4 regions of the Janthinobacterium foliorum genome follow, and region 1 is predicted to be linked to each of the others. Evidence: predicted binding sites of a transcription regulator. Region 1 holds the regulator's gene; each other region holds the start of a gene.
What was found. The regulator sigma-54, encoded in region 1, starts transcription at its own class of promoters, with help from an activator protein. The targets are predictions, from matches to a motif close to TGGCANGNAANCTGCTTT.

Region 1 (5,889 bases):
GGCACCAGCACCCCGGGCGCCGGCAGCGTGCGCATGGTGATCCAGCCGAAGACCAAGGCCCCAGCGGCGGAGAAGGCGCCAGCGACGCCTGCGCCAGGAAAGAAATAATGGAAAATACACGTTGCGGCAGCACCCTGATCGTTCGCGGGCTGCAGAAAACCTATGGCAAGCGGCAAGTCGTGCATGATGTGTCGCTGCAAGTCGAATGCGGCGAAGTGGTGGGCCTGCTGGGCCCCAACGGCGCCGGCAAGACCACCTCGTTCTACATGATCGTCGGCCTGGTGCCGTCCGACGGCGGCACCATCGATATCAGCGGCGTGGACATTTCCAGCCTGCCGATCCACCGCCGCGCGCAGATGGGCCTGTCCTACCTGCCGCAGGAAGCGTCCGTGTTCCGCAAGCTGACGGTGGAAGACAATATCCGCGCCGTGCTGGAAATCCAGACCGTCGAAGGGCGTCCCCTGAAGAAGGCCGAGATCGAAGAGCGCCTGGACAAGCTGCTGGCCGACTTGCAGATTGAAAAGCTGCGCGAGAACCAGGCGCTGTCCCTGTCCGGTGGCGAACGCCGCCGCGTGGAAATCGCCCGCGCGCTGGCCACCGACCCGCGCTTCGTGCTGCTCGACGAACCGTTCGCCGGCGTCGATCCGATTGCCGTGATCGAGATCCAGCGCATCGTGCGCTTCTTGAAGGAGCGCAATATCGGCGTGCTGATCACCGATCATAATGTGCGCGAGACGCTGGGTATCTGCGACCGTGCCTACATCATCAACCAGGGCTCGGTGCTGGCGTCGGGACGCCCCGACGACATCATCGCGAACGAGTCGGTACGCCGGGTCTATCTGGGCGAACACTTCCGTATGTGAGCCAATGAAACAATCATTGCAGCTGCGCACCTCGCAGCACCTGGCACTGACGCCTCAGTTGCAGCAATCGATACGCCTGTTGCAATTGTCTACCCTGGAATTGCACCAGGAACTCGAGCAACTGTTGACGGACAATCCCCTGCTCGAACGGCTCGACGATCCGCTCGACCGTTCGCTGCGGCTGCTTTCCGATGGCGCCCTCAGTTCCACGGCGGCACCGGCCGAAGCGCCGCCCCAGCCGCCGGGCCAGGACGCGCCGGTGGCGCCGGCCGAAGCCGAGACGTTTGACGGCGAGGGCGGCGACGCCCCGGCCGCCATGGATGGCGCCGACAGCGACTGGAGCGAGGCGAGCCGCGGCAAGGCGCCCGACGACGAGGATTCGCGTCCGCAGCTGGAAGCCCACCACTGCACCCTGCGCGAGCACCTGATGGAACAGATGCGCGTGACGGTGCTGGAATTGCGCGACCGCGCGCTCGTCGAACTGATCATCGATGCGCTCGACGACAATGGCTACCTGGAAGAGCCGCTCGACGACATCCTGGCGCGCCTGCCGGAAGAGCTGGAGATCGATGCCGACGAGCTGCGCACGGCCTTGTCCCTGCTGCAAAGCTTCGACCCGCCCGGCGTGGGCGCGCGCAACGCGTCCGAGTGCCTGGCGCTGCAGATCAGGCGTTTGCCGCACATCGCCATGGTGACGCGCCGCATGGCCCTCGTCATCGTGGAAAAACACCTGGCCTGGTTTGCCCAGCGCGATTTCAACAAGCTGAAAAAAGCCCTCGATTGCGACGACGAAGACTTGCGCGAGGCGCAGACGGTGATCCGCCTGTGCAACCCGCATCCGGGCGCCGTGTTTGCCTCGGACGTGTCCGATTACGTGGTGCCCGACGTCGTCGTCAAGCGCGCGCGCAGTGGCTGGCAGGTGACGCTGAACAACGACGTCATGCCGCGCCTGCGCGTCAACGCCATGTACGCCAATTTGTTGAAGCAGGGCAAGGGCGAAGGGGCCATGGGCGCACAGTTGCAGGAAGCCAAGTGGCTGATCAAAAACATGCGCCAGCGCTTCGACACCATCCTGCGCGTGGCACAGGCGATAGTAGAACGACAAAAGAATTTTTTCTCGCATGGGGCCGTTGCCATGCGTCCCCTTGTGCTCCGTGAAATAGCTGATACACTGGGTTTACACGAGAGTACTATCTCGCGGGTAACAACTCAAAAGTACATGCTGACCCCGCACGGCATGTTCGAGTTGAAATATTTCTTTGGTAGCCATGTCGCCACCGAAGCGGGGGGCGAAGCGTCATCGACGGCGATACGGGCATTGATCGTGCAACTGACAGGAGCTGAAGACCCTAAAAATCCTTTATCCGACAGTAAGATTGCGGACATGCTGGGGGAACAAGGCATGGTGATTGCGCGACGTACTGTTGCCAAATACCGGGAAGCATTGAAAATTCCGCCAGTGAGTCTGCGTAAGTGTTTGTAAGTTTTTTTCGGTTCCTCTGCGGGCCGGATACGATGGACCGCACGAACCCGAATCATCTTTAGGAGTGTGTATGAATCTCACCATCAGCGGACATCATCTTGAAGTGACACCAGCCATCCGTGAATACGTACAAGCGAAACTGGAGCGTGTGAAGCGTCATTTCGATCAAGTCATCGATATTGCCGTGATTCTGACCGTCGACAACCTCAAAGAGAAAGAAAAACGTCAAAAGGCCGAAGTCAACCTGCGTCTGAGCGGCAAGACCGTCTACGTGGAAAGCCTGGCGCAAGACCTGTATGCCGCGATCGATACCCTGATCGACAAGCTGGACCGGCAAGTGATGAAGTACAAAACCAAAGTGCAAGGGCACGGTAAAGAGGCGATCAAGCATCTGCCAGACAACTCGGATGAAGAAGTCGCCGCCGTCTAAACGGCCTGCCACTGTCAACCGGTTGTGATCAACTAAGGGCGCGCCTACCGCGCCCTTTTTTGCGCCCGTCGCCCGCGTCGGGCAGGGCCACGGGAACGCAATATTGCACCCGAAGGCGCTAGAATGTTGCCATGCCCACTACTTTCCATCCTGCCATGAGCGACTTCGTCCAGACTGCCATCCGCAACCGTACCGGCCACATCGTGCTGGACCGCCCGAAAGCCTTGAATTCCCTGTCGCTGGAGATGGTGCGGGCCCTCAGCGCCACCCTGCTGGCCTGGCGCGACGATCCGCAGGTAGACGCCGTGGTGATCCGCTCCAGCAGCGACAAGGCCCTGTGTGCGGGCGGCGACATCCGCTTCTTTTACGATGCGGGCTTGTCTACGCCGCAAGGCGGCAGCGCACTGCTGGAAGATTTTTTTACTGAAGAATATGCATTAAATCATTTAATTCATTTCTATCCAAAACCGTATATCGCCATCATGGATGGCGTGGTGATGGGCGGCGGCATGGGCGTGGCGCAAGCCGGTCCCGGCAACCAGCTGCGCATCGTGACGGGCCGCACGCGCATGGCCATGCCGGAAGTCAATATCGGCCTGTTTCCCGACGTGGGCGGCAGTTATTTCCTGTCCCGCCTGGCGGGCCAGCTGGGCTTGTACCTGGGCTTGACGGGTTTGACCATCGGCGCGGCCGATGCCTTGTACACGGGCCTGGCCGACGTGTACCTGCCTGAAGCGCAGATGCCCGCGCTGCTGGCCCTGTTCGAGACGACGCAGGGCGAAGCCTTGCCCGTCGCCATCAAGGCCCTGGCGGCCCCGTTCCAGGCGCAGGCGGGCGATTCCGCGCTGGCCGCGGCGCGCACGGCGCTGGACCGCCACTTCGGCGCCGGCAACGTGGCCGCCATCATGGCCTCGCTGGCGCAGGACGACAGCGCGTTTGCCGGCAAGGCGCTGGCGGCCATGCGCTTGCGCTCGCCGCTGATGATGTCGGTGACGCAGGAGCTGCTGCGGCGCGGCGCGCATCTGGGCGTGGCCGATTGCCTGCGCATGGAACGCACTGTGGTGCGCCACAATTTCGAACATGGCGAAGTGCTCGAAGGCGTGCGCGCGCTGGTGGTCGACAAGGACAATGCGCCGCGCTGGAATCCCGCCAGCCTGGACGAGGTCGACGCAGCCATGGTGGCGCGCTTCTTTGCGCCCGTCTGGCCGGCACAGGCGCACCCGCTGCGCGACCTGGATAGGCCCTAAGCCCGTTCGCGGTGGCGCAGCACGACTCTTTCGTTGGCGCTGAAATACTGCGTCAGCCGTTCTGCCATGTACACGGACCGGTGCTGGCCGCCCGTGCAGCCGAGCGCCACCGTCAGGTAGCTGCGGTTGTCGGACTTGAATGATGGCAACCATTTTTCGATGAAGGCGCGGATGTCGGCCAGCATTTCCAGCGCGCTGGGCTGGGCATCGAGGAAGGCGATCACGGGGGCGTCGCGTCCGTCGAGCGGGCGCAGCGCCAGGTCGTAATAGGGATTGGGCAAGGCCCTTACATCGAAGACGAAATCGGCGTCGAGCGGCACGCCCAGCTTGAAGGCGAACGATTCGAAGAACAGGGTCAGCGGCGCGCGCTCGGAGGCGACGATATCCTTGATCCAGCTGCGCAGCTTGTTGGCGCTCAGCTCCGAGGTATCGATCACATGGCCCAGCTGTTCGATGGCCGACAGGCGTTCGCGCTCTTCCGAAATGCACTCGATCAGGGTGCGGCGGCTGGCCGGATTCTGGTTCGGACGCAATTCATGCGACAGCGGATGGCTGCGCCGCGTCTCCGAAAAACGCGCCACCAGCGCATGCGTGGTGGCCGTCAGGAACATGACTTTGACATCGTGCCCCTGGTCGCGCAGCAGCGCCACATTGTGCGGCAAATTGGCCAGCGATTCGGCGCTGCGCGCATCGACGGCGACGGCCAGTTGCGGCGCGCCTTCATCGAGCAGGGTTTGCACCAGGCTGGGCAGCAAGCCTGGCGGGAGGTTGTCGACGCAGTAGTAGCCGGTATCTTCCAGCACATTGAGTGCGACGGATTTGCCGGAGCCGGATATTCCGGTAATAAGGACGATATGCATACGACGATCATACAATAAAGGCCGACGCTCTGCCTCCAAGGCAATTATCTTTACAAATTATTGCAATTCGATATGTTGTATTGCTTGGACGAACGAGGGGGCAGCATGGGGTGCGCAGAGCACTGCCGCGTCTCTGCGCAACGGCTCGCCCATGCATGGGCGAACTCCTTGGCAACATTAATCGCCACTCATGGCGAGTCGTTGGTGTAGCAGGGAATTCACGCAGCACTGCTGCGTGCCTGCGCAACGGTTCGCCCATGCATGGGCGAACTCCTTGGCAACATTAATCGCCACTCATGGCGAGTCGTTGGTGTAGCAGGGAAGTCACGCAGCATTGCTGCGTGCCTGCGCAACGGTTCGCCCATGCATGGGCGAACTCCTTGGCAACATTAATCGCCACTCATGGCGAGTCGTTGGTGTAGCAGGGAATTCACGCAGCACTGCTGCGTGCCTGCGCAACGGTTCGCCCATGCATGGGCGAACTCCTTGGCAACATTAATCGCCACTCATGGCGAGTCGTTGGTGTAGCAGGGAATTCACGCAGCACTGCTGCGTGCCTGCGTAACGGTTCGCCCATGCATGGGCGAACTCCTTGGCAACATTAATCGCCACTCATGGCGAGTCGTTGGTGAAGCAGGGAATTCACGCAGCACTGCTGCGTGCCTGCGTAACGGTTCGCCCATGCATGGGCGAACTCCTTGGCAACATTAATCGCCACTCATGGCGAGTCGTTGCCGCTCCATGAACTCCTGCAAGGTATCGATGCCGCGCAGTTGCAGGATGGTGTTGCGCACGGCCGCTTCCAGCAGCACGGCGATGTTGCGGCCGGCGGCGACGGGGATGACGACCTTGCGTACGGGCAAGCCGAGCACATCTTCCGTGGGGAACAGGAAAGGCAGGCGTTCCACTTCTTCTTCCAGCGCATTGCGGCGCACCAGGTGCACGATCAGCTTCAAACGCATCTTGCGGCGCACGGCCGTTTCGCCAAAGATGGCCTTGATGTCGA
Region 2 (5,889 bases), on a different contig from region 1:
GGAGCTGCTGGAAGGGCGCATCGACGGCCTCGTGTTCAGCTCGGCACCGGAGGCGCCGCTGATCCAGATGCTGCTGCAAACGCCGGGCATCAGGCTGTTTGATTTTTCGCAGGCCGAGGCCTATACGCGGCGCCTGCCTTTCCTCACCCACGTGGTGTTGCCACGCGGTATCGTCGACCTGGGACGCAATATCCCGGCGCAGGATTACCACCTGATCGCGCCGACGGCCACCCTGGTCGCGCGCGAAGACTTGCATCCCGCCCTGGTCGACCTGTTCGTGCAGGCGGCGGCCGGCATCCATGGCGGCACGGGCTGGTTCCAGCAGCAGGGGCAATTCCCGTCCGCCCGCTACACGGAAATTCCCGTGGCGCCGGAAGCGCTGAAATTCTACAAGGATGGCGCGCCCGTGCTGCAGCGCTACATGAGTTTCTGGCTGGCGAATTTCTTTGACCGCATGTGGGTGCTGGTGGTGGCCTTGGGCGCCTTGATCCTGCCCCTGTCGCGCGTGGTGCCGCCCTTGTACGTGTGGCGCATCCGCTCGCGCGTGTACCGCTGGTACGGCCAGCTGCGCACGGTGGAGCAGGCGCTGGAAGACGTGCCGGAAGAGCAGCGCACGCACGTGTATGCGGAGCAACTGAAACGCCTGGACCAGATCGAGGAAATGGTCAACCAGATCTCGATTCCCCTGTCGTTTGCGGACGGCCTGTATGGCTTGCGCAGCCACATCAATTTCGTGCGCAAGCGCATATTGACCCTGATGGGCGAGCATCCTGAAGCAGGCGAGCCGGCCTGAGCGCTTAACCCGCCTCAACGAGGGTGATCGACAGCTTGCGGCCCACCAGTGCGGCGGCCCGCCAGATCAAACCCGGTTCAGATAGTCAGGCAGCCAGCGTCAGGCGCCCAGCCACGGCAAGCCCGCCTTGCACCAGCCGCCCACCTGCTTGCGGTGGCCGTCGGCATCCTTGTCGCCCTCGAAGCCTTCGAGGATGTCGAAACAGTTGGCATAGCCGTGCTCGGTCGCCAGCTTGGCCGCATGGCGCGAGCGCACGCCGGAACGGCACAGGAACAGCAGGATGTCATCCTTGCCGGCCTGGCTGGCCAGTTGCTGGACGAAATCGGGATTCGGCACGCCGCCCGGATAGGTGGCCCATTGCACCGCGCCATGCTGGGTATCGGCGATGTCGACGCGGCCGACCCAGTCGCGCTCGGCATTGGTGCGCACGTCGATCAGTTTCACGCGGGCGTCCAGCTGCAGCAGGTCGTAGGCTTCCTGCGGCGTCACGGCGCCGGCATACGGCATGGCCTCGTTGGCGCGGCTGCGGGCGGTGGTCAGGATATCGGCGGCGGTGGTCATGGCATCCTCGATGAAAGTGAAAAGGTGTGGTCGATTATAGTGCGCCGCCGGCGCCCCGCAAGCGGGATTGCGTGACGCCGGCCCGATGCACCATAAGAAGGCATTTTGAAGAAAATCCGTCGAAATGCACGATAATGGTGCGTTATTCGTTTTTCGCACTTGTATAGTGCATTCTTGATGTGGCGCAAACGCGGAGTCAACATGATGGGCTGGAAACCTTGCACTGGGATGGCCGCGATTTTTGCGCCGCTGCGGCCAGCCTCCTGGAGCTGGCATGGAATCTGCTATGATCCTTATTGAGTTTTGGTGGCACGCAATGTTTGCTTCGCTTCATCAGCCCAGACGCACTAAGGTCGGCTCACCCCACATTCATTTAGGAGATACGCATGGCAATGACAGCCGCAGAAGTCTTGAAGATGGTAGAAGAGAACGAAGTCAAATTCGTTGATTTCCGCTTTGCCGATACCCGTGGCAAAGAGCAGCACGTGACGGTTCCCGTGTCGCACTTCGATATGGACAAATTTGAGTCGGGCCACGCCTTCGATGGCTCCTCGATCGCTGGCTGGAAAGGCATTGAAGCCTCCGACATGATCTTGCTGCCGGATCCAAACACGGCCAATATCGACCCGTTCATGGAAGAAACGACCCTGTTCATGCAGTGCGACGTGATCGAGCCGTCGGACGGCAAGGGCTACGACCGCGACCCGCGCTCGATCGCGAAACGCGCCGAAGCCTACCTGAAATCGTCGGGCATGGGCGACACCGCCTACTTCGGCCCTGAGCCTGAATTCTTCATCTTCGACAGCGTGCGCTGGAAGATCGACATGTCGGGCTGCTTCGTCAAGATCGGTTCGGACGAAGGTTCGTGGTCGACCGGCAAGGACATCGAAGGCGGCAACAGCGGCCACCGTCCGACCGTCAAGGGCGGCTATTTCCCCGTGCCACCAGTGGACAGCTTCCAGGACATGCGTTCGGAAATGTGCCTGATCCTGGAGTCCCTGGGCATCCCGGTTGAGGTACATCATCACGAAGTGGCTGGCGCCGGCCAGAATGAGATCGGCACCAAGTTCTCGACCCTGGTCGAGCGCGCCGACTGGACGCAAAACCTGAAATACGTCGTGTGGAACGTGGCGCACAGCTATGGCAAGACGGCCACCTTCATGCCGAAACCGATCGTTGGCGACAACGGTTCGGGCATGCACGTGCATCAATCCGTATGGAAAGATGGCAAGAACCTGTTCGCTGGCGACGGCTATGCCGGCCTGTCCGATTTCGCCCTGTACTACATCGGCGGCATCATCAAGCACGCCAAGGCACTGAACGCCATCACCAACCCGGGCACCAACTCGTACAAGCGCCTGGTGCCAGGCTACGAAGCTCCGGTGAAACTGGCGTACTCGGCGAAAAACCGTTCCGCCTCGATCCGTATTCCGCACGTGGCCAATCCAAAAGGACGCCGCGTCGAAGCGCGCTTCCCGGATCCGCTGGCGAACCCGTACCTGTGCTTCGCCGCGCTGCTGATGGCCGGCCTGGACGGCGTTGCCAACAAGATCCATCCGGGCGAAGCCGCCTCGAAAGATCTGTACCATCTGCCGCCGGAAGAAGACGCGCTGATCCCGACCGTGTGCGCTTCGCTGGAAGAAGCACTGGAAGCGCTGGACAAGGACCGCGAATTCCTGACCCGCGGCGGCGTCTTCAGTGATTCCATGATCGATGCTTACCTGGAACTGAAAATGCAGGACGTGCAGCGCATGCGCATGACCACGCATCCTGCCGAGTTCGACATGTACTACTCGCTGTAATGGCGCCATGCCGGCAACGTGCCGGTAGTGAATAAAAAACGCGGGTGAGGCGATGGTCTTGCCCGCGTTTTTTTATGCCGCGGCCCAAGGCGGCGCCAGCGCGGTGTTGTATAGTCGGCCCAGGATCGATGCGGCATGAGCCGGCAGGAGTTGAATTTGACAAAGCAATACAGAATGGCGCTGATGGCAGGATTGCTGGGCGCGGCAGCGCAGGCGCATGGGCAGCTGTATGTCTGCGCCGATGCGCAGGGACACAAGACGTACACGGACAAGCGCGCCGGCGCGCACTGCCAGCTGCTGGACTTGCCCGGCGCCATGACGGAACCGCCGCGCAGGACGGCGCCATTGGCCGGCGTCCCCGCCGCCCGGCCCGCCATGCAGGCGGCGGGGACGCCGGCGCCGGCCGCCGGCGCGTTTCCCAGGGTCGATGGCGCCGAGCAGCGGGCGCGCGACCTGGACCGCAGACAGATCTTGCAGGATGAATTGCGCAGCGAAGAGCAGAAGCTGGCGGCGCAGCGGCTGGAATTCAATGCAGGCCAGCCTGAACGCCAGGGAAACGAGCGCAACTACGCCAAGTACCAGGAAAGAGTGGCGCAGTTGAAGGACAACATCAGCCGGACACAGCAGAACGTCGAGGCCCTGAAACGCGAGATCGCGAATATTCGGTAAGCACATGACCCTAGATACCCACGCCAGCCGCCCGGCCCACCTGGCCGGCCTTGATTTACTCGCCTCGGCCGTCATCCTGCTCGACGGCGATGGCCGCATCGGCTATGCCAACGCGGCGGCGGAAAACCTGCTGGAAAGCTCATTGAAGGCCCTGTCGCGGCAAAAGCTGACGGCCCTGTTCCTGAATCCCGAGGAACTGGCCGGCATCTGCGCGCAGGCGCTCGAACATAAATTTTCCGACTTGCGCCAGGACCTGAGCCTGGAACGCCTGGGGCGCGAGCCGCTGCGCGTGCACAGCATCATCAGCGCGCTCGACGCGCCGCCCGACAGCGTGCTGATCGAGCTGCGCGAAAACGTGCAGCAATTAAAACTCGACCGCGAGGAGCGCATCCTCGACCAGAGTCAGGTCAACAAGGAGCTGATCCGCAACCTGGCGCATGAAATCAAGAATCCGCTGGGCGGCATCCGTGGCGCGGCGCAGCTGCTGGAGCTGGAATTGCCGGCCCTGCACCTGAGCGAACTGCGCGAATACACGCAAGTCATCATCAAGGAAGCGGACCGGCTGCAGACCCTGGTCGACCGCCTGCTGGCGCCGCACCGCCGCCCGCACATCGTGGGCGACGTGAATATCCACGAAGTGTGCGAGCGCGTGCGCAGCCTGATCCTGGCGGAGTTTCCCAGCGGCCTGACCATTTCGCGCGATTACGACGCCTCGATTCCCGAGTTCCGCGGCGACAAGGAACAGCTGATACAGACCGTGCTGAATATCGCGCACAACGCGGCGCAAGCGCTGGCCGAGCGCATCGAGGCGGGCGACGCGGAGCTGATTTTCAAGACGCGCGTGGCGCGCCAGGTGACCCTGGCCAAGGTCCGCTACAACCTGGCATTAGACTTGCATATCATTGACAATGGACCGGGCATCGCACCGCAGATCCGCGACCGGATTTTCTACCCGCTGGTGTCGGGCAGGGAAGGCGGCAGTGGTTTGGGGCTGACCTTGGCGCAAACCTTCGTGCAACAGCACCTGGGCGTGATCGAGTGCGAAAGCCGGCCTGGATACACCGATTTCAGGATCGTTTTACCCTTGCCATAAGCGGGGGAAGTATCCCACCCATGAAATCCATTGCGGGACACACACACTAATGAAGCCAATCTGGATAGTTGACGACGACGAATCAATCCGCTGGGTGCTGGAAAAAGCCCTGGCGCGGGAAAATCTCGCCACCAAGAGTTTTGCCAATGCGCGCGACGCCATTGCTGCACTGGAACTGGACACGCCGCAAGTGCTCGTCTCGGACATCCGCATGCCGGGCGCTTCCGGCCTGGAATTGCTGCAGACGGTCAAGTCGCGCTTTCCTGGCTTGCCCGTCATTATCATCACGGCCTTTTCCGACCTCGATTCGGCCGTCGCGGCCTTCCAGGGCGGCGCCTTCGAATACCTGGCCAAGCCTTTCGATATCGACAAGGCTGTGGAGCTGATCCGCCGCGCGCTGGAAGAGAGCCTGCGCGAGACCAGCGTCGAGTCGGGCCCGTCTGAAACGCCGGAAATCCTCGGCCAGGCGCCCGCCATGCAGGAAGTCTTCCGCGCCATCGGCCGCCTGTCGCAATCGAACGTGACGGTGCTCATCACGGGCGAATCCGGTTCCGGCAAGGAACTGGTGGCGCGCGCGCTGCACAAGCACAGCCCGCGCGCGGCGCAGCCTTTCATCGCCTTGAATACGGCGGCCATCCCCAAGGATTTGCTGGAGTCCGAATTGTTCGGGCATGAGCGGGGCGCGTTCACGGGCGCGCAGACGACGCGCCGGGGCCGCTTCGAGCAAGCCGAGAACGGCACCCTGTTCCTCGACGAAATTGGCGACATGCCATTCGACTTGCAGACGCGCTTGCTGCGCGTGCTGTCCGACGGGCATTTTTACCGGGTCGGCGGACACCAGCCCATGAAGGCCAACGTGCGCGTGATCACGGCCACCCACCAGAACCTGGAACAGCGCGTGCGCGACGGCCTGTTCCGCGAAGACTTGTATCACCGCCTGAACGTCATCCGTCTGCGCCTGCCCAGTTTGC
Region 3 (5,889 bases), on a different contig from region 1:
AAGCCCAGCTTCTTGCGCGACACCAGCAAGGCCGCGGCCAGCACGCTCTCGTTGATGATGCGCACCGAGACGGTGGCCTTGGAAATGCCGTCGATGTAGACGCGCGAGGCGTCCGGGTGGCGCGCGCGCCGCGTGTTCGTCTCGATGCTGATGTTCTGCTTCAGCGACACGCCCTGGTACTGCTTGACGAACTCGAACAGGGGCGCCTCACCCAGGCCATACTGGAATACGGGTTCGTGCTGCGACAGCACCTCGACGCCGATAAAGCGTCCGGCCGGATCGATGGCGACCAGCAGATTGACAGGCACGCCCGAAAAACCCGGCAGCGGCGCCAGGTCGGCCGACTCGAACACATAGGCGGCCAGCTCGCTGCCGCTGGCCCCCTGGCGAAACAGGGGCCACACGGGCAATTCGCCGTCACGTTCACCCACCAGCAGCGGCGCGGGAAAGCGCCGCGCCAGTTCGGTGCCCGTCATCACGCCAGCCTGGGCGGAAGAAGCGCCAAGCAGCAGCGCCAGCAGGCCTGCCGCCAGGCATAGCGCGAGCACAAGCGCGCGCCGGCAGCGCGCGCCGGCGGAAGTAAAGCCTTCCCGGTTCATCATGCGCGTCAGAAGAAGATGATGCCGCCCAGCGAGCCGCCATTCATCCTCGCTTCGCCGCCGCCAAACGCCTTGGAACGCGTCTGCCCTGCTTCCCCCACCAGGGTAATGGCCGGCGTCAGCGCGTAGTACAAGCCCAGGGTCAGGTTGGCGTTCGACTTCAGGCCGCCCGTGCCAACGGCATTGTCGCTATTGCGGCTGATGCCGTAACCGAGGCCCAGCTTCAGCGACGGCGCCGGCTTATAGGTGCCTTGCACAAAATACGCGCGCGTCGTGACCTCGCCCTGGTCTGCATCCGACAGGACGCCCAGTCCCTTGCCGCTCTGGATATTGGCGATGACACCCGCGTTGCCGGCTTGGCAGGAAGCGCCCACCTCCACGGCGCGCATCGTGAAGCCGCGCGTGCCGGCGGCGACGGCGTCGAACTTTTGCGTCTTCGCTCCCAGCCAGGACTTGAAACCATCGGCCGCATAGCTCAGTTGCGCCTGCACCTGCGGGCTCGATGTCGACGAATAAGCGGGCGCCGCAACGATGGGCGTATCGGCCACCGGGCTGACGAGGGCCGCATCGAAGCCGATGCCGCTGTCGCCGAACAGCGACTTCGGCGCGCTGTAGGCGATCTGTCCGTAATAGCCCACGTAGCTGTAGCCGGCGCCGATATGGCCCAGGGTGACGCGGCCCCGCTGGGTCGCTTGCACCGGTGCGCCGGCGCCGATCAGTGTCATGTCGCCGAAGATGGCCGAGGCGCCGAAGATGCCGTTGTCGCGCCCCAGCTTGACGGTGCCCATGCGCGCATTGCCGAACGTGAAATACGCCTGGCGCACGTCGATGCCGCTGTTGGCGGAAATGGCGCTGTCGGTGGCGGTGGCGTTGTACATGCCGATGAGCGCCTTGATATCGTAGTCGCCCTGCTTCGAAGTGGCCGACGTCACCAGGCCATTGAGCAGCAAGCCATTGCCGATGGTGGTGCGCTTGCTTTCGCCGCCGCAGCCCAGCGCATTGCCGCCCAGCGCCAGCCCGCCCACGGCGTCGCCGCTGCACGAGACGTGCGTGTAATACGCGTTGACGATACCGCCCAGCGTAACCGTCCAGTCACCGGCCTTGAAATCGACGGCGTGTGCCGCGTGAGCGGCCATGGCCAGCGCGCCCAGCATGCATAGTTTTTTCATCCCCATCTCCCTGATTGTTTTTTTATCGGATCGAGCATCGCGCGTGATGTCGACATGACAGTGGCAATTTGCATGCCCGCCGCGCCACAGAGGGAGAGAGGGAGAGGCGAAAAGACAGCTGTGCAGAATCGGACCAGCGCTGTCACAAGCACTGTTCCGATTCTGCGCGCAGCGGTAAAAGCGGGCGCGCAAAAAAAAACTGACGGCCGTAGCCGTCAGCTAAACCCCCGTCCGCGCGGGCGAGGAGACAACGCCCGCGCACTTGCGGACCCAGGCAACAACAAGCTATAGCTGCTTCGACGGCGGATGCTGCAATTGCGCCAGTTCCGCGTCGGTAAACAGGCGCGACCTGGTGAGGAAGCGCCGGCCCGTGCCGTTATCGAGCGAAAACATGCCGCCATTGCCATCGACCACGTCGATGATCAGCTGCGTATGCTCCCAGTAGGCGAACTGCTCCAGGCCCATGTAGAACGGCGTGCCATTCAGATTGCCCAGGTAGACGTCGGAGTCGGAAATGTCAAATTCCCCCGCCGCGTAGCACATGGGCGCACTGCCATCGCAGCAGCCGCCCGACTGGAAGAACATCAGCGGACCATGTTTCTGCCGCAAGGTGGCCAGCATGTCGAGTGCTGCCGGCGTGGCCGTCACCCGTTCAATGGCGTTGTTCATCACCGCTCCTTAGAAGAAGCCCAGCGCGTTGGGGCTGTACGATACCAGCAGGTTCTTCGTCTGCTGATAGTGGTCCAGCATCATCTTGTGGTTTTCACGGCCGATGCCCGACTGCTTGTAGCCGCCGAACGCGGCGTGGGCCGGGTACAGGTGGTAGCAATTGGTCCACACGCGGCCCGCCTGGATGGCGCGTCCCACGCGGAAGGCGCGCGAACCGTCGCGCGTCCACAGGCCGGCGCCCAGGCCGTACAAGGTATCGTTGGCGATGCGCAGCGCATCGGCTTCGTCCTTGAAGGTGGTCACGGATACCACCGGACCGAAAATTTCTTCCTGGAAGATGCGCATGCTGTTGTCGCCCTTGAAGACCGTCGGACGCACGTAATAGCCGTCCTTCATGTCGCCGCTCTGCACATTGCGTTCGCCGCCGGCCAGCACTTGCGCACCTTCCTGCTTGCCGATGTCGATATACGAGAGGATTTTTTCCAGCTGCTCCTGCGACGCCTGCGCGCCCAGCATGGTGGAGGCATCGAGCGGGTTGCCCTGCTTGATCTTCGCCACGCGCTCGAGGGCGCGCGCGATGAACGCCTCGTAGATCGATTCCTGAATCAGCACGCGCGACGGGCAGGTGCACACCTCGCCCTGGTTCAGCGCGAACATGGCGAAGCCTTCCAGGCACTTGTCGAAGAAAGCGTCGTCGGCATCCATCACGTCGGCAAAGAAGATGTTCGGCGACTTGCCGCCCAATTCCAGGGTGACGGGAATCAGGTTCTGCGCCGCGTACTGCATGATCAAGCGGCCCGTGCCCGTTTCGCCCGTGAACGCGATCTTGGCGATGCGCTTGTTCGACGCCAGCGGTTTGCCCGCCTCCAGACCATAGCCATTGACGATATTGAGCACGCCGGGCGGCAGCAGGTCGCCGATCAATTCGATCAGCACCATGATCGAGGCGGGGGTCTGCTCGGCCGGCTTGAGCACCACGCAATTGCCGGCCGCCAGCGCGGGCGCCAGCTTCCAGACGGCCATCAGGATGGGGAAATTCCACGGAATGATCTGGCCCACCACGCCCAGGGGCTCGTGGAAGTGATATGCATAGGTTTCCGAGTCGATCTGCGCGACGGAGCCTTCCTGCGCGCGGATGCAGCCGGCAAAGTAGCGGAAATGGTCGATCGCCAGCGGGATGTCGGCCGCCGTGGTTTCGCGGATCGGCTTGCCGTTGTCGATGGTCTCGGCCGTGGCGATCAGGGCCAGGTTCGCTTCCATGCGGTCGGCAATCTTGTTGAGGATATTGGCCCGCTCCGTCTGCGAAGTCTTGCCCCATGCTTCCTTGGCGGCATGGGCGGCATCGAGCGCCAGCTCCACGTCCTCCGCCGTGGAGCGCGCCACTTCGCAAAAGACCTGGCCCGTGATCGGCGTGATGTTGCCGAAGTATTCACCTTTGACAGGGGCGACGAATTTGCCGCCGATATAGTTGTCGTAGCGTTGTTTGAAGGGATTGGCTACGCCCAGTTTGCTGATGTCTGCCAGATTCATGTCGTCCTCTTTCTCGTTGGTATGAGCTTCGATGAAAGCCGCCGCGAAGCGGCCCTTGGGGATGTGTCAGGTGATCCTGATCTCTTGTTTTGCAAATGCCGTGCCAGCAGGCAAAGCACAACGACACGGTACCACTGGCAGCCCGCCGCCCTGCGCGCTGCGTCAAATGGGATCAGCCGGCAGCGCCAGTTGTTCCGTTACTGAACAGTGAAACAGGTTGCGGCACCCGGCCTGCGACGGCAGATCGATTGGCATACCGCTTGCTAACCCTGTCATGGACGCGACTACGCGCATAACCAGAACGGAGACCACCATGACACCACGCCTTCCTGCCACCACGAACCGACGCACCCGAGGCCTGCGCGGCTTGCGCCTTGCCGCCGGCGGCCTCGCCTGCATGCTGGCGGCCGCGGCCGTCTGGGCGCACGGCAACATGACGCCCCAGGCCGTCGATACATCCACACTGCCACAACTGGGTCCCGAGTGGCGCACGGAAAACCCCTACCGCCAGAATGCCGAGGCGATCCGCATCGGCAGCGCCGCCTACACGCAGAACTGCGCGCGCTGCCACGGGCTGGAAGCCGTGTCGGGCGGCATGGCGCCGGACTTGCGCAAGCTCGACAATGACTGCGCCGCACTCACCGATGCGAAGAAAAAAGATGCTTGCGCGCAAGAGATCGATCAATATGTGCTCGATACCGTGCGCCATGGCCGCGCCCGCAATGGCGCCGTCTACATGCCGCCGTTCGAGGGGGTCTTCAACCAGGAGGCCATCTGGGCGGTAAAGGCTTATCTGGAAACGCGGCGCGAGCAGACGCTGTAATTGACGGCGCGACCATGCAAAAGGCGCTGCCGCTTGGCAGCGCCTTTTGCATTGCGGCTCAGACAACGTTATCCCGGCGCCTTGGCCCACGCCATGCACCAGCCCGGCCCGGCGATCTGCTTGCGGCCGAACATGGCGCAGCCGGCCCAGGCATCGTCCTTCTTGCCCTGATAAAAGGAACAGTTGTTGCAGCGCTGCGCCGCGGCATGCTGCGGATATTTTTTCGTATCGACCCTGGTGGTGTCGTGGCGGTAGCCGAGTGCCCTGGCCTGGTCGCTGTCTTCATCGACTTTGGGAGGCGCCGCTTGGGCGCCGGCCCGCGAGGCGGCGCCCATGCCGCCGATGGCGAGCAATTGGCAAATGAAGTGGCGGCGTGGTGCAGCATGCATGGTGGTCTCCTTATGAATATTGAGTAATGGCAAAGGCAGCGTCGGCCTTCCAGCCAGATCCCTCAGCAACCCCTGTGCCAGGACGCGCGCGCCGGAACAGGCAGCGTCGCACTGTTGCAAAACAGGACAAGGCGGCATGGGCGACTGTGGCAGGACGGCGCACACGGTGCCATCGACGCAGCCAGAAAAGGCTGGCACGCATGTTGCTGAACTATCCACAGCGACCACGTCGCAGACCACCATGACAATACTTATAAAAGGGAGACCAGCATGCAGCCAGTATTTCCACGTCCAATCGCTTTTGCCATCCTTGCACTGATCGCCAATACCGCCTCGGCGGGCGATAGCAAGGTGAGCTGGGACGATATCGCCAATGCCGACAAGGGCACCAGCCAGGTGCTCAGCTACGGCCTGGGCCTGAAGGCGCAGCGCCACAGCCTGGCCAGGAAGATCAACACGAAAAACGTCGAACAGATCGTGCCCGCCTGGACGTTCTCGTTCGGCGGCGAAAAACAGCGCGGCCAGGAAGCGCAGGCGCTGGTGCACGATGGCGTGATCTATGTCACGGCCTCGTATTCGCGCATCTACGCGCTCGACTCCAAGACAGGCAAGCAGCTGTGGGCCTATGAACACCGGCTGCCCGACGATATCCGCCCCTGCTGCGACGTGGTCAACCGCGGCCCCGCCATCTATGGCGACAAGATTTACTT
Region 4 (5,889 bases), on a different contig from region 1:
GGCCGCGCTGGCCGCAATGGCCTGGCCATCTCGCTGGTGAACCACGCAGAAGGCATGAACGTCAAGCGCATCGAACGCTTCACCAAGCAATTGATCCCGGTCAATGTCATCGAAGGTTTCGAGCCAAAGAAAACGGCATCGGCACCACGTTCGAGCGCCCGTCCAGGCGGCTGGAAACCAGGCGACAACCGCGGCGGCGCGAAACCAGGCCAACGCACGTTCAGCAAGCCAGGCGCACCACGTAAAGACGGCGCGCCAAGCACCGGCGGCGGCTACAAGGGTTCCAACCCGCGCAGCACCGACGGCGCACGCCGCAGCTACGGCGACCGTTAATCACGGTTTAGCATTGCCTCTAAGCATGCAATGAAAAACGGCCACCAGATCGCTCTGGTGGCCGTTTTTTCATGTCCGGCACATTTACTTCTTCGACACCTTCTGGCGCGACAGCTTGCGCAGCTTGGCCTGCTCGAAGCGCACCTGCTGCTCCGGCGTCTCCAGCGCCAGCGGCGGCACGGCCACCGGCTTGCGGTTGGCATCCACCGCCACCATGGTGAAGTAGCAGCTGTTCGCGTGGCGCACCAGGCGCTGCTGGATGTTTTCCGTCACCACGCGGATCCCCACTTCCATCGACGTCGTGCCCGTGTAATTGATCGAGGCGAGGAACGTCACCAGTTCGCCCACGTGGATCGGCTGCAGGAACATCACCTGGTCCACCGACAGGGTCACCACGTAACTGCCGGAATAGCGGCTGGCGCAGGCATAGGCGACGCTGTCGAGGTATTTCAGGATGGTGCCGCCGTGCACGTTACCGGAAAAGTTGGCCATATCGGGCGTCATCAAGACCGTCATCGTCAGTTCGTGGGCCGACCAGTTCATCGCGCTGTCCAAAGTGTTCTCCAAAGGGGAAATAATAAAAAGGGGAGGATGTGAAAACCGGCCCCAGGGGCCGGTTGCGGGACTTACAGGCCCAGGGTATCGATGTCGGCCAGCGAGTCGCGGCCCTTGTCGGAAATGTCGTGCCCCTCGCCTTCGGCGCGCGCCACGATGTGGGCTTTCTTGCCCAGGAAGTAAGCCACGTCCGTATCCAGCTTGGTCAGCGGATCGGCCGCCACGGCGCGCAAGCCCATGATGCAGCGGCGCAGGAACAGCATCTGCTGCGCCTTCTCGGTGATGGACAGACGGCCATCGCGGGCGTAGCTGAGCAGCTTCAGCCCGGACAGGCGCTTGGCATTGCGGGCAACGCAAGCGCTGGGGCGCTCGGTCTTGATGCCGCGTGCAACTTGCTCCAGCGCGTCATATTCATCGGTCGTTAATTTCTCGTTCTTCATTACTTTTCCATAAAAGGCCAGGTGTTCGGCCCCCATGGTACGCGCCCCGCTGCGCATCGGCAACAGGCAACGTGATTCAGTCGCCGCCCGCCCCACGGACGGCGCGCTGAAATGACGCCGGGATGGCGCTTATTTGTAGCTGCGCAGCAGCAGCCAGGCCAGGCCGCAACCGGCCACGGCGCCTGCCAGCGCCAGCGCCACCAGGTTCTTGCTGGTGATCACAGGGCGACGGCCCAGGTAAATTTTGTTATGCAAGGAATTGCCCATGATGGTCTCCTGTACAAGAATTTTTATGATGTCTCATTATAAGAACAGAATCGTGACGGCCGCATGACACACAGCAGTTAGCCTTTGATTTGTATCCAAGGGGCAACATTTATTGGCATTTTTGTTGTTTATATGGCGTGACGAGTCCGCCGCACGCTTATTCATTTCCGACCAGAAATAAAGCGCACGCACGGCAGCGGCGCGGCCCGCAGCACCGCGCAAGCACTCATGCAGATCCGGCGCTCACGCCATTTTCACGGGCGGCGACGGCGGCGTTGGCTCCTCGACCGGCACGGGATCGATGTGCGGCGGCGGTTCGGGCGGCGGCGCCAAGGGATCGCCTTCCGGTGGCGGCGGAATATCGGGTTCGGGCGTGCTGTGCGCACGCAGCAGGGTGTGATGGGATGCGAGTTGCATGGTGACCTCCTTTGCCCCACTGTAGCCGATACGGACAAATCCTGGCGCCCGCCAGTGGCGCGATGCCGCGGGAACCAAACGGGCGGTTGCCACTCCAACTTCGCAAGCCTCCATTCACCAGGAGCCGCAGCTACTCCTTCATCCGCGAGCCCATGGCGCGTAAAAAGATTCTGTTCATGGCCGAGGCCGTAACCTTGGCCCATGTCGGTCGTCCCCTGAGTCTGGCGCAAGGCCTGGACGAGGAGGCGTACGAGGTGCATTTCGCCTGCGCCGACGGCTACGACTTTTGTTTCAAGCAGATCGCCTTCCGGCGCTGGCGCATCGACAGCATAAGCTCGCTGCAATTCCTGCAAGCCCTGGCCGGCGGCAAACCTGTCTACACGGAAAGTACTTTACAGGGCTACGTGGAAGACGACTTGCGTCTGCTCAAAGCCGTCCAGCCCGACCTCGTGATCGGCGACTTCCGCCTGTCGCTTTCCGTCAGCGCGCGCCTGCAGCGCATTCCCTACATCACCGTCAGCAATGCCTACTGGAGTCCCTACGTGCGCCAGCATTACACGGTGCCCGACCTGCCCCTGACGGGCGTGCTGCCCATCTGGCTGGCCAATCCACTGTTCCGCCTGATCCGTCCGCTGGCCTTTGCCTCCCACGCCGTGCCCTTGAACCGCGTGCGCCGCCGCCATGGCCTGCCGTCGCTGGGGAGCGACCTGCGCCGCACCTACACGGATGCCGACCGCACCTTGTATGCCGACATTCCGCTGCTGTTTCCACCGCACGCCATGCCTCCCACGCACGACTACCTGGGCGCCGTCATCTGGGCCCCGCCGCTCGACTTGCCGGACTGGTGGCAGCGCCCGGAACTGAGCAGTGGGCGGCCCATCGTGTACGTCACCCTGGGCAGTTCCGGCCAGGGCCAGTTGCTGCCGCGCGTGCTGCGCGCGCTGGCGCCGCTGCCCGTCACCGTGCTGGCCGCCACGGCGGGCACCATCCGCGTCGATGCCGTGCCGCCGAATGCCTTTGTCGCCCCCTTCCTGCCCGGCGATGCGGCCGCGCGGCGCGCCAGCCTGGTCATTTGCAATGGCGGCAGCCCCACCAGCCAGCAGGCGCTGACGGCAGGCGTGCCCGTGATCGGCATCGCCGGCAATCTCGACCAGTTCCTCAACATGCACGGCATCGTGGGCGCCGGTGCCGGCGTGCTGCTGCGCGCCGACCGCTTCCAGGAAACCGCCCTGCGCCACGCCGCCACGCGCATGCTGGACGATGGCCAGACGCGGCTGGCTGCACGGCAACTGGCCGTCGCCTTGCGCGACTATCAGCCTGCGCCACGCTTGCTGGCGCATGTCGACGCTCTGCTGGGTCCGCTTCTGCCTGGCAACGCACGTTGACCAGCCAGCGTCGGCATTTCTTACAGCATGCCGCGCAAACCCTGCATTACGTCAACAAAAGCACGCCAAGTCCTTGATTTTAAAAGCACCTCATGCGTTGGCATGGAAGTCGCTTAGTACTGGCCATGAGCACCTGCCCACAGGACTCAGGCAAGACTTCCTGTCCCATTCAACCACGAGGTAAGCAAAATGAAACTGTCTCATTTGAAACTGATCCCGGCGGCTGCGGCACTGGCCATGCTGTGCGCGGCCGGTAGCGCCCAGGCGGGCGCCTACGGCTATTCCTACAACAACATCTTCGGCCTGCAAATCGGCGTGCCCACGGGCCAGATCACGGTAGCCAACAGCACCACCATCTCGCGCAGCACGGCGACCCTGAATGGCGTGAGCGTCATCAACGGCGGCGCCGGTTCGCTCGACGCGCCGCGCGCCAACGTCGGCGCCGTCACCAAGGGCGAGAACGACTTCACGCAGCAAGGCCCGTCGGGCAACTACTCGCGCGGCGATGCGCAGATCGTCAGCACGCAGTTCCCCTCGTTCCCCACCGGCTCCACTTCCACGCAGGCCGTCAACGTGGCCGAGGCCCACCTCGACGGCCCCGCCGGCACGGCGGACGCCTCCGGACGCAACGGTTCGACGACGGGCTTTTCCGTCGATTTCATCGTCGGCTCGCCCACGGCGACACTGAGCTTTGACTTCCTGGCCTCGCCGTTCATGCAAGTCTTCCTGCAAAGCACGGTCGGCCAGCTGTCCACGGCGACGGCCAACCTGGTGGTCACCTTCACCATCACCGATGCCAATGGCGCGACCGTCTTCAACTGGACGCCCGATGGCGTGATCGGCTCCGGCATCTTCGGTGGCACGGAAGCGGCCGATGGTGCCAATCTGAACACCAGCCTGGCAACCAACTTCCTGACGCGCGGCAACCTGTTCACCTATGACCCTTCCGGCTGCGGCACCCCCACGGGTACGGGCGTGGGCACGGGTTGCGGCAGCAACTTCAGCGCCGTCAGCAATGCTTTGACGGCGGGCAACTACACCTTGACCTTGAACGCGGTGGAAAGCGTGGATCTGGTGAAACAGGCGGCCACGCCGGAACCCGGCACCCTGGCCTTGCTGGGCCTGGGCCTGGCGGGACTCGGCTATGCCCGTCGCCGCAAGGTCATCAACTGAAGCAGGCAACAGGGGGGTATTCACAGGCGAGGAGAATTTCCTCGCCTTTTTTATGCTGCCATCCTGTCGGTTTTCCTTACAGCGCGGCCACCGTCCGCCAGCGTGCGATGGCCGCGCCAACCCGCCAGGAGAAAGGAATTTCATGACGCATTTTTCTTGCACCCGTCTCGCAGCGGCGCTGCTGTCCATGCTGCTGACATGCGGCGGCGCCCATGCCGCCGCCTACGGTTACTCCTACACCAGCGTCTATGGCCTGGTCATCAGCAATCCCTCGGGCTCCACCACCTTGCTGAGCAACATCGACCTGTCGCGCACCACCGCCACCCTGAACGGCAGCAGCGTCATCCACGGCGGCAGCAACGAGATCGACGCAGCGCAAGCGACGCGGGGCGCCGTTACCAAAGGGCAAAATGATTTCACGCCACAAGGCCTCGGCAATGCCTCGTACGCGCGCGGCGATGCGCAGATCGTTACCTCGCAAATCCCCCCCTTCCCTCCCGGCTCGACCAGCACGCACACGGTCAATATGGCGGAAACTTACCTGGCGGGCGGCGGCAGCGCCGACGCGTCGGGACGCAATGGCTCCAACACGGCCATGGCCGTCAATTTCGTCGTCGGCGAACCGGGCGCCACCCTGGCCTTCAATTTCCAGGCCCTGCCCTTCATGCGGCTGTACCTCGATGCCGTCGCCAGCACGGGTTCGGCGGCCAGCACGAACATGGCGCTGACCTTCAGCATCATCGATGAACATGGCCAGATCGTCTTCAACTGGGCGCCTGATGGCATACTCGGCTCCAACATTCTGGGCGGCACCGAACTGGCCGACGACGCCAGCCTGAACACGGGCTACGCGCAAACCCCACTCACCAGCGGCAGCGTGTTCACCTACGACCCCAGCGGCTGCGGCGCGCCGACGGGCACGGGCATCGGCACGACGTGCGGCGGCCAATATGGCGCCGTCACCGACACCCTGGCGGCCGGCAGCTACACCCTGGTGTTGAACATGCTCAACAGCTCCGAGCTGGCCTACGTGCCCATCGATACGCCGATGCCGCTGCCGGGCACCCTGGCCCTGCTGGCGGCGGGCCTGGCCATGCTGGCGCTGGCGACGCGCCGGCAATATCGTTGATGCGCGCTAGTCATGGCTGCGCGGCTGGCGCGACGATCAAGTCCGCCAGCGGACGGCGCAGCGAACGGGCCTGCGCCGCCGGCCCGGCGCCTATCCGGCCGAGAAACACGGCCCGGTCGAACGCCGCCGCCCCCAGCACGCCCTGGCATTGCACGGCCAGCTCCTGGGCCAGCTCCTGCATGCCGTCCGT

Region 2: a site for sigma-54 is predicted at 1,625-1,642, ahead of glnA (type I glutamate--ammonia ligase). Genes of this name have one in related genera too.
Region 3: a site for sigma-54 is predicted at 4,056-4,073, ahead of adh (aldehyde dehydrogenase). Genes of this name have one in related genera too.
Region 4: a site for sigma-54 is predicted at 3,496-3,513, ahead of ACZ92H_RS07150 (EDSAP-1 family PEP-CTERM protein). Genes of this name have one in related genera too.

What each region holds. Positions count from the first base shown of each region.
Region 1 is NZ_CDXDQE010000014.1:112,327-118,215, reverse strand. It holds gene lptA (lipopolysaccharide transport periplasmic protein LptA) at 1-108, shown strand, start outside; gene lptB (LPS export ABC transporter ATP-binding protein) at 108-863, shown strand; gene ACZ92H_RS24070 (RNA polymerase factor sigma-54) at 868-2,346, shown strand; gene hpf (ribosome hibernation-promoting factor, HPF/YfiA family) at 2,417-2,776, shown strand; gene ACZ92H_RS24060 (enoyl-CoA hydratase/isomerase family protein) at 2,932-4,023, shown strand; gene rapZ (RNase adapter RapZ) at 4,020-4,883, opposite strand; gene hprK (HPr(Ser) kinase/phosphatase) at 5,591-5,889, opposite strand, start outside.
Region 2 is NZ_CDXDQE010000013.1:87,282-93,170, reverse strand. It holds gene ACZ92H_RS23020 (TAXI family TRAP transporter solute-binding subunit) at 1-793, shown strand, start outside; gene ACZ92H_RS23015 (rhodanese-like domain-containing protein) at 893-1,354, opposite strand; gene glnA (type I glutamate--ammonia ligase) at 1,741-3,156, shown strand; gene ACZ92H_RS23005 (DUF4124 domain-containing protein) at 3,340-3,825, shown strand; gene glnL (nitrogen regulation protein NR(II)) at 3,830-4,918, shown strand; gene ntrC (nitrogen regulation protein NR(I)) at 4,968-5,889, shown strand, end outside.
Region 3 is NZ_CDXDQE010000025.1:11,242-17,130, reverse strand. It holds gene ACZ92H_RS28990 (4Fe-4S binding protein) at 1-602, opposite strand, end outside; gene ACZ92H_RS28985 (porin) at 608-1,768, opposite strand; gene ACZ92H_RS28980 (DUF779 domain-containing protein) at 2,054-2,437, opposite strand; gene adh (aldehyde dehydrogenase) at 2,447-3,967, opposite strand; gene pedF (cytochrome c-550 PedF) at 4,281-4,790, shown strand; gene ACZ92H_RS28965 (high-potential iron-sulfur protein) at 4,859-5,179, opposite strand; gene ACZ92H_RS28960 (methanol/ethanol family PQQ-dependent dehydrogenase) at 5,450-5,889, shown strand, end outside.
Region 4 is NZ_CDXDQE010000002.1:605,915-611,803, forward strand. It holds gene ACZ92H_RS07120 (DEAD/DEAH box helicase) at 1-333, shown strand, start outside; gene ACZ92H_RS07125 (acyl-CoA thioesterase) at 418-876, opposite strand; gene ACZ92H_RS07130 (hypothetical protein) at 960-1,328, opposite strand; gene ACZ92H_RS07135 (hypothetical protein) at 1,458-1,595, opposite strand; gene ACZ92H_RS07140 (hypothetical protein) at 1,839-2,012, opposite strand; gene ACZ92H_RS07145 (nucleotide disphospho-sugar-binding domain-containing protein) at 2,189-3,397, shown strand; gene ACZ92H_RS07150 (EDSAP-1 family PEP-CTERM protein) at 3,587-4,570, shown strand; gene ACZ92H_RS07155 (EDSAP-1 family PEP-CTERM protein) at 4,713-5,699, shown strand; gene ACZ92H_RS07160 (nitroreductase family protein) at 5,710-5,889, opposite strand, start outside.